2 regions of the Streptomyces sp. NPDC101194 genome follow, and region 1 is predicted to be linked to the other one. Evidence: riboswitches for the same ligand, from Rfam matches in the RefSeq annotation. Region 1 holds a riboswitch; the other holds the start of a gene.
The links. Region 1 has a riboswitch for glycine ahead of gcvT (glycine cleavage system aminomethyltransferase GcvT). Riboswitches for the same ligand answer to the same signal wherever they lie in the genome.
Positions count from the first base shown of each region.

Region 2: another riboswitch for glycine. It lies ahead of gcvP (aminomethyl-transferring glycine dehydrogenase); the one in region 1 lies ahead of gcvT (glycine cleavage system aminomethyltransferase GcvT).

Region 1 is NZ_JBIWOS010000012.1:7,016-11,174, forward strand. It holds gene gcvH (glycine cleavage system protein GcvH) at 1-246, opposite strand, end outside; gene gcvT (glycine cleavage system aminomethyltransferase GcvT) at 338-1,453, opposite strand; glycine riboswitch at 1,593-1,690, opposite strand; gene ACIRP2_RS33060 (AAA family ATPase) at 1,851-2,552, shown strand; gene ACIRP2_RS33065 (enhanced serine sensitivity protein SseB) at 2,589-3,359, shown strand; gene ACIRP2_RS33070 (enhanced serine sensitivity protein SseB C-terminal domain-containing protein) at 3,526-4,159, shown strand, end outside.
Region 2 is NZ_JBIWOS010000009.1:342,544-346,702, reverse strand. It holds gene ACIRP2_RS30020 (MerR family transcriptional regulator) at 1-81, shown strand, start outside; gene ACIRP2_RS30015 (DNA polymerase IV) at 139-1,599, shown strand; gene ACIRP2_RS30010 (PRC-barrel domain-containing protein) at 1,524-1,904, opposite strand; glycine riboswitch at 2,006-2,102, shown strand; gene gcvP (aminomethyl-transferring glycine dehydrogenase) at 2,297-4,159, shown strand, end outside.

The DNA.
Region 1 (4,159 bases):
CTGGTTCGCGGCGGTGACCTCACCGGTCACCGGCGAGTACAGGTCGCTCACCGACTTGGTCGACTCCAGCTCGCCGCAGGTCTCGCCCGCGGTCACCGTGTCACCGACCTCGGGGAGCTGGGCGTAGACGACGTCGCCGAGGGCATTGGCGGCGAACTCCGTGATGCCGATCGTCGCCACACCGTCCTCGACGGCCGACAGCCACTCGTGCTCCTTGCTGTAACGCAGCTGCTGGGGGTTGCTCATGACCTGAATTCTCCTGTACGCGTGGGAGTGCTGATGAACGGTGGTCTTACGGTGTGAGACGGGAATGCGTCACTTCTGAGGTGCGCGGACGTCACTTCTGACGCTTGTAGAACGGCAGCGCCACGACTTCGTACGGCTCGTGGCTGCCCCGGATGTCCACCCCGACGCCCGTGGTGCCGGGCGTGGCGTGCGCGGCGTCCACGTACGCGATGGCGATCGGCTTGCCCAGGGTGGGCGACGGGGCGCCCGAGGTGACCTCGCCGATGATCTCGCCCCCGGCGACCACGGAGAAACCGGCGCGCGGCACCCGGCGGCCCTCGGCGACCAGCCCGACCAGCTTGCGGGGCGGGGCGGTCTCGGCGCGCTCGGCGGCGGCCTTCAGGGCCTCGCGGCCGACGAAGTCGCCCTCCTTCTCGAACTTCACGACCCGGCCGAGGCCGGCGTCGAAGGGGGTCAGCTCGGTGGTCAGCTCGTGCCCGTAGAGCGGCATGCCCGCCTCCAGGCGCAGCGTGTCGCGGCAGGAGAGCCCGCACGGGATCAGGCCGTGGGGGGCGCCGGCCTCGGTGAGGGCCTTCCACAGCTGCTCGGCGTGCTCGGGGGCGACGAACAGCTCGAAGCCGTCCTCGCCGGTGTAGCCGGTGCGGGCGATCAGCGCGGGCACACCGGCGACCGTGCCGGGCAGACCGGCGTAGTACTTCAGGCCGTCCAGGTCGGCGTCGGTGACCGAGGCCAGGATGGCGGGGGACTCCGGACCCTGGACGGCGAGCAGCGCGTACGCGTCGCGGTCGTCGCGCACCGCGGCCTCGAAGCCGTCCGCCCGCGCGGTCAGCGCGTCCAGCACGATCTGCGCGTTCCCGGCGTTGGCGACGACCATGTACTCGTCGTCACCGAGGCGGTAGACGATCAGGTCGTCCAGGATGCCGCCGTCCTCGGCGCAGATCATGGTGTAGCGGGCGCGGCCCACGGCGACGGTGCCGATGTTGCCGACCAGCGCGAAGTTCAGGAAGGCCGCGGCCTCGGGGCCGGTGACGGTGATCTCGCCCATGTGGGACAGGTCGAAGAGACCGGCCCCGGTACGCACCGCGTTGTGCTCGTCGCGCTCGCTGGCGTACCGCAGGGGCATGTCCCAGCCCGCGAAGTCGGTCATGGTCGCGCCCAGCGAACGGTGCAGGGCATCGAGGGCGGTGAGACGGGGGGCGGTGCTCATGGATGTGACTCCCGGGGCATGACGACGAGGACAATCCCTCCCCATCTGTCATCGGAACCTGAGAGGTTCGCCGAGAGCCCCTGAGGGGTTCGGCTTGCACCTTGGGTGGAGCCGCGAGCGGCCCGCTTTTCAGATCTGCCTCATCCACGCGGTACGGGGCCTGAGAGATTCAAGGGAGGAACTTGCTCCTTCGGCGCCCGGCACATGCAGTGACCGGAACTCTCCCGCGCGGATTCAAGCGGCCTTTATGCAGTTGGCCGGGTCATCATCGCACGCATTCCGCCGGAGTGGGGCCCCGGTCCCCCCTCGGAATCGACGGCGTGGACAGTTGTATCGCATTACCTTTTCTTTACACTTCAGGGGCATACGTGGGTGACCCGACAGCAGGGGGAGGGCGATGACGTTGCAGCGGTACGCGACAACCGAGGGAGTCGGGCACGATGCGATGCCCGCACAGCCGGGGGCCCCGGCCGGGGAGACGCTCGGCCCGCGCACGCCCGTCGTGCGGGACCTGCGGGCGCGGGCCGGGAGCGGCCCGCGCAGCCTGCTCTTCGCGGCGGGCGACGTGGTGGTGGTCTCCGGGCTGCCCGGCAGCGGCAAATCGACGCTCATCCGGCGGACGGTGACGACGGCCCGCGCCATCGACTCCCAGGACACCCGGGACCGCTGGGCCCGGCTGATGCCCCGCTCACTGCCTTACGTGCTCTACCGTCCGCTGGTCCGCGTCGCCCACTACCGGGGACTGTGGCGGGCGCTGCGCTCCGGCGAGTCCGTCGTCGTCCACGACTGCGGGACCCAGGCGTGGGTGCGCGGCTGGCTGGCCCGTGACGCCCGGCGCCGGGGCCGCGTCCTCCATCTCGTCCTGCTCGACGTCACACCGCAGACGGCGAAGGAGGGCCAGCGGGAGCGGGGGCGGGGTGTCTCCGGATACGCGTTCGCCCGGCATCGCAGGGCGGTGGGGAAGCTGCTGCGGGGCACCGAGACCGGCCTGCTGCCGCCCGGCTGCGCCTCGGCGGTGCTGCTGGATCGCGAGGCGGCGGGGGCGCTGGGCCGGATCACGTTCGCCACGACACCGAAGGGGCGGACCGTCGGACGTTAATCTTCTGCCGGAAGGCTCGGGCAAGAAGGGGAAGCAGTGGACATTCCGGCGCAGGTCCAGTCCCATCCGCAGGGCGGATGGCCGGCCAATGAGCTCGAAGAGGTACTGATGGCCTCGGTGGGCAGTCCGGAGGCGGGCGGACGGCTCGTCGAGGTGCTCGGGCGCAGCCAGGTCTGGGTGCCCCTGCCCAACGGCGGCGGACCCGACTCCCCGGACCTGGACCTGCCGACGCTGGAGATCGACGGCGCCGCGTACGTTCCCGTGTTCAGTTCCGAACAGCAGTTCCTCTCCTGCGTCGGCACGCACATGTCCTTCACCGTCGCGCCCGCCCGTGACTTCGCCCGCGGCCTGCCCCCGCAGCTCGGCATCGCGGTGAATCCGGGCGGCGCCGTCGGGATGCCGCTGCCGCCGCCCGCCGTGGCCGAGCTCTGCCGCGCCGGACGCACCCCGCTGGACGGGCCGGCCGGCGGCGGCCGGGTCCGGCTGTACGAACCGTCCTGGCAGGAGGAGCCCATCGACTTCCTCGCCGCGGCGGCCGGCGAATTCGAGGAGAGCGGCGTCGTGCTCACCGCGCGCCGGACGCTGGCCAGCATCGAGGGCGGCGAGCCCGTCCTCTTCATAGGGGTCGAGTTCTCCACCTGGGACGGCGCCGGACGCAACGCCCCGATGGACGCCCTCGGCCGTGCGCTGGGCCGCGTCGAGGTGCCCTGGCCGGTCAACCTGGTCCTGCTCGACGTGGCACAGGACCCGGTCGGCGACTGGATGCGGGAGAAGGTCCGGCCGTTCTACCAGCGCGAGACCCCGTAGCACGCCGACGGCTCCTGAGCCGATCGCCACGTCGGCCCATGGCGTCAAGTCGGTGTCAGGACCGACGCATAAGCTGGTTTGATGGCTGGAGCCTCGGCATCATGCCGCACCCGTGTGCCCCGGGAGCGGCGGGCCGACACAGTGGATCGAAGAGGGGCGGGACCAGGTGAGTGCGTCAGGCACCGCGGCGGCCGGGCAGGTCGAGCACATGCTGCGCCAAGTGACGCCGGGACGCTACGACGCGTACGAGGCGCTGCTGCAGGCCCTCGTGAACGGCCGGATCTGGATGCTCCTCTGGCACGGCCAGGCGGGCTCGCCCGACGCCCAGTACGGAAACATGGAGATCGACGGCCTCGGCTACGCCCCCTGCGTGACCTCCGCCCAGGAGCTCTCGGCCAGTGGCTGGAACCGGGCCCATGAACTGGTCGGCGGGCGCGACATCGCCCGTGCCCTCTTCCCCGACCGCTGGGGCATCTGGCTCAACCCGCACGCCCCGGGCGGCGGCGTCGGCATCCCCTGGCTGGATCTGCGCCGGATCGCCACCGGCCTCGACCGGATGCCCGCGGGCCCGCTCCGGCTCACCGAGCCCGCCATCGAGATCCCGCAGTTCTACGCCCTGCTCGCGCAGAACGCCCACCACACCCCCGCGATCCGCTCGCTGCGCCGCGCCTGGGTGCAGCCCGCGCTCGGCGTCCCCTATCTCGCCGTCGGCCTCGACCTCTACGACACGAGCCAGACCTCGGTCGACGCCGTGCGCGCGATGATGCAGCAGTCGATCGGCGCGGTCCCGGACGGATTGC
Region 2 (4,159 bases), on a different contig from region 1:
GAGCGGGTGGACACCGGCGAGACACTGATCGGGAACAACCCCACCGATGAACTCGCGCGTCGACGCAACCGCGCCGGCTGACCCCGTCCCGGAATCGGGCGCGGCGATTGTCAGTGCCGTAGGGCAGCATCGATTGATGTGAGAGCCGCGCCCACCATCCTGCACCTCGACATGGATGCCTTCTACGCCTCCGCCGAGCAGGCGTCGAAGCCCAGTCTGCGCGGCAAGCCGGTCGTGGTGGGCGGGCTGGGGCCCCGCGGTGTCGTCGCCACCGCCTCGTACGAGGCGCGGCGCTTCGGGGTGCACTCGGCGATGCCGACGGCACAGGCGCGGAGGCTGGCCCCCAACGCGGCCTATCTGGTGCCGCGCTTCCTGCTGTACCGGACGGTCAGCGACCAGGTGATGGAGCTGCTGGGGCGGCTCTCCCCACTGGTGGAGCCGCTCAGCCTCGACGAGGCCTTCGTGGACCTGGAGGCAGGCGGGGCGGCCGACGACTCGGCTTCTGCGCGGGAGATCGGTGAACAGTTGCGTACGGCCATCAAAGCGGTCACCGGGCTCACCGGGTCGGTCGGGCTCGCCGGTTCCAAGATGCTGGCCAAGATCGCTTCGGAGGAGGCGAAACCGAACGGGCTGCTGCTCATCGAACCGGGCACGGAGCGGCAACTGCTCGCACCCATGCCGGTGCGGATCCTGCCCGGCGTCGGACCCGCGACGGCGGACCATCTGCGCCGCGCCGGGATGACGACCGTGGACGACCTCGTCGAGGCGGGTGAGGCGGAGCTCGTGCGCCTGCTGGGGAGGGCGCACGGGGGCTCGCTCCATCGCATGGCGCACGGGTACGACGACCGGCCCGTGGTCGCGGAGCGGGACGCCAAATCGGTGTCGGTGGAGGACACCTTCGACGCGGACCTGCACGACCGGGTGCGGGTCAGGACGGAGGTGGAGCGGCTGGCGGACCGATGCGTCCAGCGGCTGCGCGGAGCGGGGCGCTCCGGTCGGACGGTGGTGCTGAAGGTGCGCCGGTACGACTTCTCCACACTCACACGGTCGGAGACGCTGCGTGGGCCCACGGACGATCCCACGGTGGTCCGGGAGGCCGCCGCACGGCTCCTGGAGGCTGTGGACACCACCGGGGGCGTACGGCTCCTCGGCGTGGGCGTCACGGGGCTCGCCGATTACACCCAGGAGGATCTCTTCGCACAGGCCGCCGGTGAGCGGGCCGCGACCGAGGAAGCGGCCGAGGAGGAGACGACGGCGGGAGGCCGCGGGGAGGAGTCGGTGACCGGTGCGTCGGAGGAGCCCCCGGGAAGCGTGGAGCCGCCGGAGGCCCGGCGCTGGACCGCCGGGCACGACGTACGCCATGACACGTACGGCCACGGCTGGGTGCAGGGCAGCGGCATCGGCCGGGTGACGGTGCGGTTCGAGGAACCGGAGTCGGCACCCGGCCGGGTGCGGACGTTCCGGATCGACGATCCGGCGCTGCACCCGGCCGAGCCGTTGCCGCTGGTCCGGAACCCGGTGGACTACTCGTCCTGGCCGGCCAGTCTGCCGAAGTCCCTGTCCGGGCCGGTCTCCTCGGACGGGGAGTCCAGACCGTAGTGCCGGTAGAGCTGGAGCTCCTGTTCGGGCGAGAGATGGCGGCCGACGCCGAAGTCCGGTGCGTCCTTGATCAGCGCACGGTCGAAGGGGACGCGGAGCGAGTCCTCCACGAATTCGCTGGGCTCCAGCGGGACGAACGCGTCCCGGCTGAAGAGTCCGGTGCGTACGGCCGCCCACTCGGGGACACCGGTCGCGTCGTCGAGGTACACCTCGTCCACGGTTCCGATCTTGGTGCCCTTGCGGTCGAACGCCTTGCGGCCGATCAGGCTGCGCGGATCGATGTCGGTCTGCACGGTCCCTCCCATTGGTCGCGGCTACTCCACAAGCACTACAAAAGTGCAGATCCGGGGGGTTGGCCACTCGAGAATGGCGCCATCGACCCCGCTGGTAGGCTGGTACTGGCCGCTGAACCCGTGCGGGAGAGTCCTCCGGAGCTGATCCGGAGGCGCCGAAGGAGCAAATCCTCCCCGGAATCTCTCAGGCCCCCGTACCGCACGGACGAGGTCACTCTGGAAAGCAGGGCGGGTTCCGCGCGGCCGAGCGCCGATGCGGTTCCTTCCCTCACCGACGGTGAAAGCCGGTGCGCCGCAGGGTGCGCCGGTGAAGCTCTCAGGTTGAGATGACAGAGGGGGAGGCCGTTCGGGCACCCGCGCCGTGGTGCCCCTCGCAGGTCGTGACAGACCAGGAGGCCTCCACCATGACCCCCCGCCGCACTCCGCTCTCGCAGCTGGAGCAGGGCATTCCGTTCGAGCAGCGCCACATCGGTCCCGATGCCGAGGCCCAGTCGAAGATGCTCGCCCAGGTCGGCTACGGCTCGCTGGACGAGCTCACCGCGGCAGCCGTGCCCGATGTCATCAAGAGCGCGGAGGCACTCCGGCTGCCGACCGCTCGCACCGAGGCCGAGGTCCTCGCCGAACTGCGCGCCCTCGCCGACCGCAACCAGGTGCTGGCCCCGATGATCGGGCTCGGCTACTACGGCACCTTCACCCCTCCGGTGATCCTCCGCAACGTCATGGAGAACCCCGCCTGGTACACGGCCTACACGCCGTACCAGCCGGAGATCTCGCAGGGCCGCCTGGAGGCGCTCCTCAACTTCCAGACGATGGTGGCCGAGCTGACCGGCCTGCCCACCTCCGGCGCCTCGCTGCTCGACGAGGGCACCGCGGCCGCCGAGGCCATGGCGCTCTCGCGGCGCGTCGGCAAGGTCAAGAACGGTGTCTTCCTGATCGACGCCGACGCCCTGCCGCAGACGATCGCCGTCATCGAGACCCGCGCCGAGCCGACCGGTGTCGAGGTCGTTGTCGCCGACCTCGCCGACGGCATCCCGGCGGAGATCGCCGAGCGCGGTGTCTTCGGTGTCCTGGTGCAGTACCCCGGGGCCTCCGGCGCGGTGCGCAACATCCAGCCCGTCATCGAGCAGGCCCACGAGCTCGGCGCGATCGTCACGGTCGCCGCCGATCTGCTGGCCCTGACCCTGCTCACCTCACCGGGTGATCTGGGCGCGGACATCGCGGTCGGCACCACGCAGCGTTTCGGTGTGCCGATGGGCTTCGGCGGACCGCACGCCGGGTTCATGGCCGTACGCGAGCAGTTCGCCCGCAGCCTGCCCGGCCGCCTCGTCGGCGTCTCCGTCGACGCGGACGGCAACAAGGCCTACCGGTTGGCCCTGCAGACCCGCGAGCAGCACATCCGCCGTGAGAAGGCCACCAGCAACATCTGTACGGCTCAGGTGCTGCTTGCCGTCATGGCCGGGATGTACGCCGTCTACCACGGCCCGGACGGGCTGCGGACGATCGCTCAGCGCACCCACCGTTACGCGACGATCCTGGCCGAGGGCCTGCGCGCCTCGGGCGTCGAGGTGGTGACGGGCGCCTACTTCGACACCCTCACCGTGCGTGTTCCGGGGAAGGCCGCCGACGTCGTGGCCGCGGCTCGCGAACGAGGTGTCAACCTCCGGCCCGTCGACGCCGACCTGGTCTCCCTCGCCTGCGACGAGACGACCACACGAACGCAGATCGCCGCGGTCTGGGCCGCCTTCGGCGCCGACGGGGACGTCGAGGCGCTGGACGCGGCCGCCGTCGACGCACTGCCCGAGGCCCTGCTGCGCACCGACGAGATCCTCACCCACCCGGTCTTCCACCAGCACCGTTCCGAGACGGCGATGCTGCGCTACCTGCGCAAGCTCGCCGACCGGGACTACGCCCTGGACCGGGGCATGATCCCGCTCGGCTCCTGCACCATGAAGCTGAACGCGACCACCGAGATGGAGTCGATCACCTGGCCCGAGTTCGGCGCGCTGCATCCCTTCGCGCCGGCCGAGCAGGCACAGGGCTTCCTCACCCTCATCCGCGAGCTGGAGGAGCGCCTCGCCGAGGTCACCGGGTACGACGCGGTCTCGATCCAGCCGAACGCCGGATCGCAGGGCGAGTTCGCAGGTCTCCTGGCGGTGCGCGCGTACCACCGGGCCAACGGCGACGACCAGCGGACCGTCTGCCTCATCCCGTCCTCCGCGCACGGCACCAACGCGGCCAGCGCCGTGATGGCCGGCATGAAGGTCGTG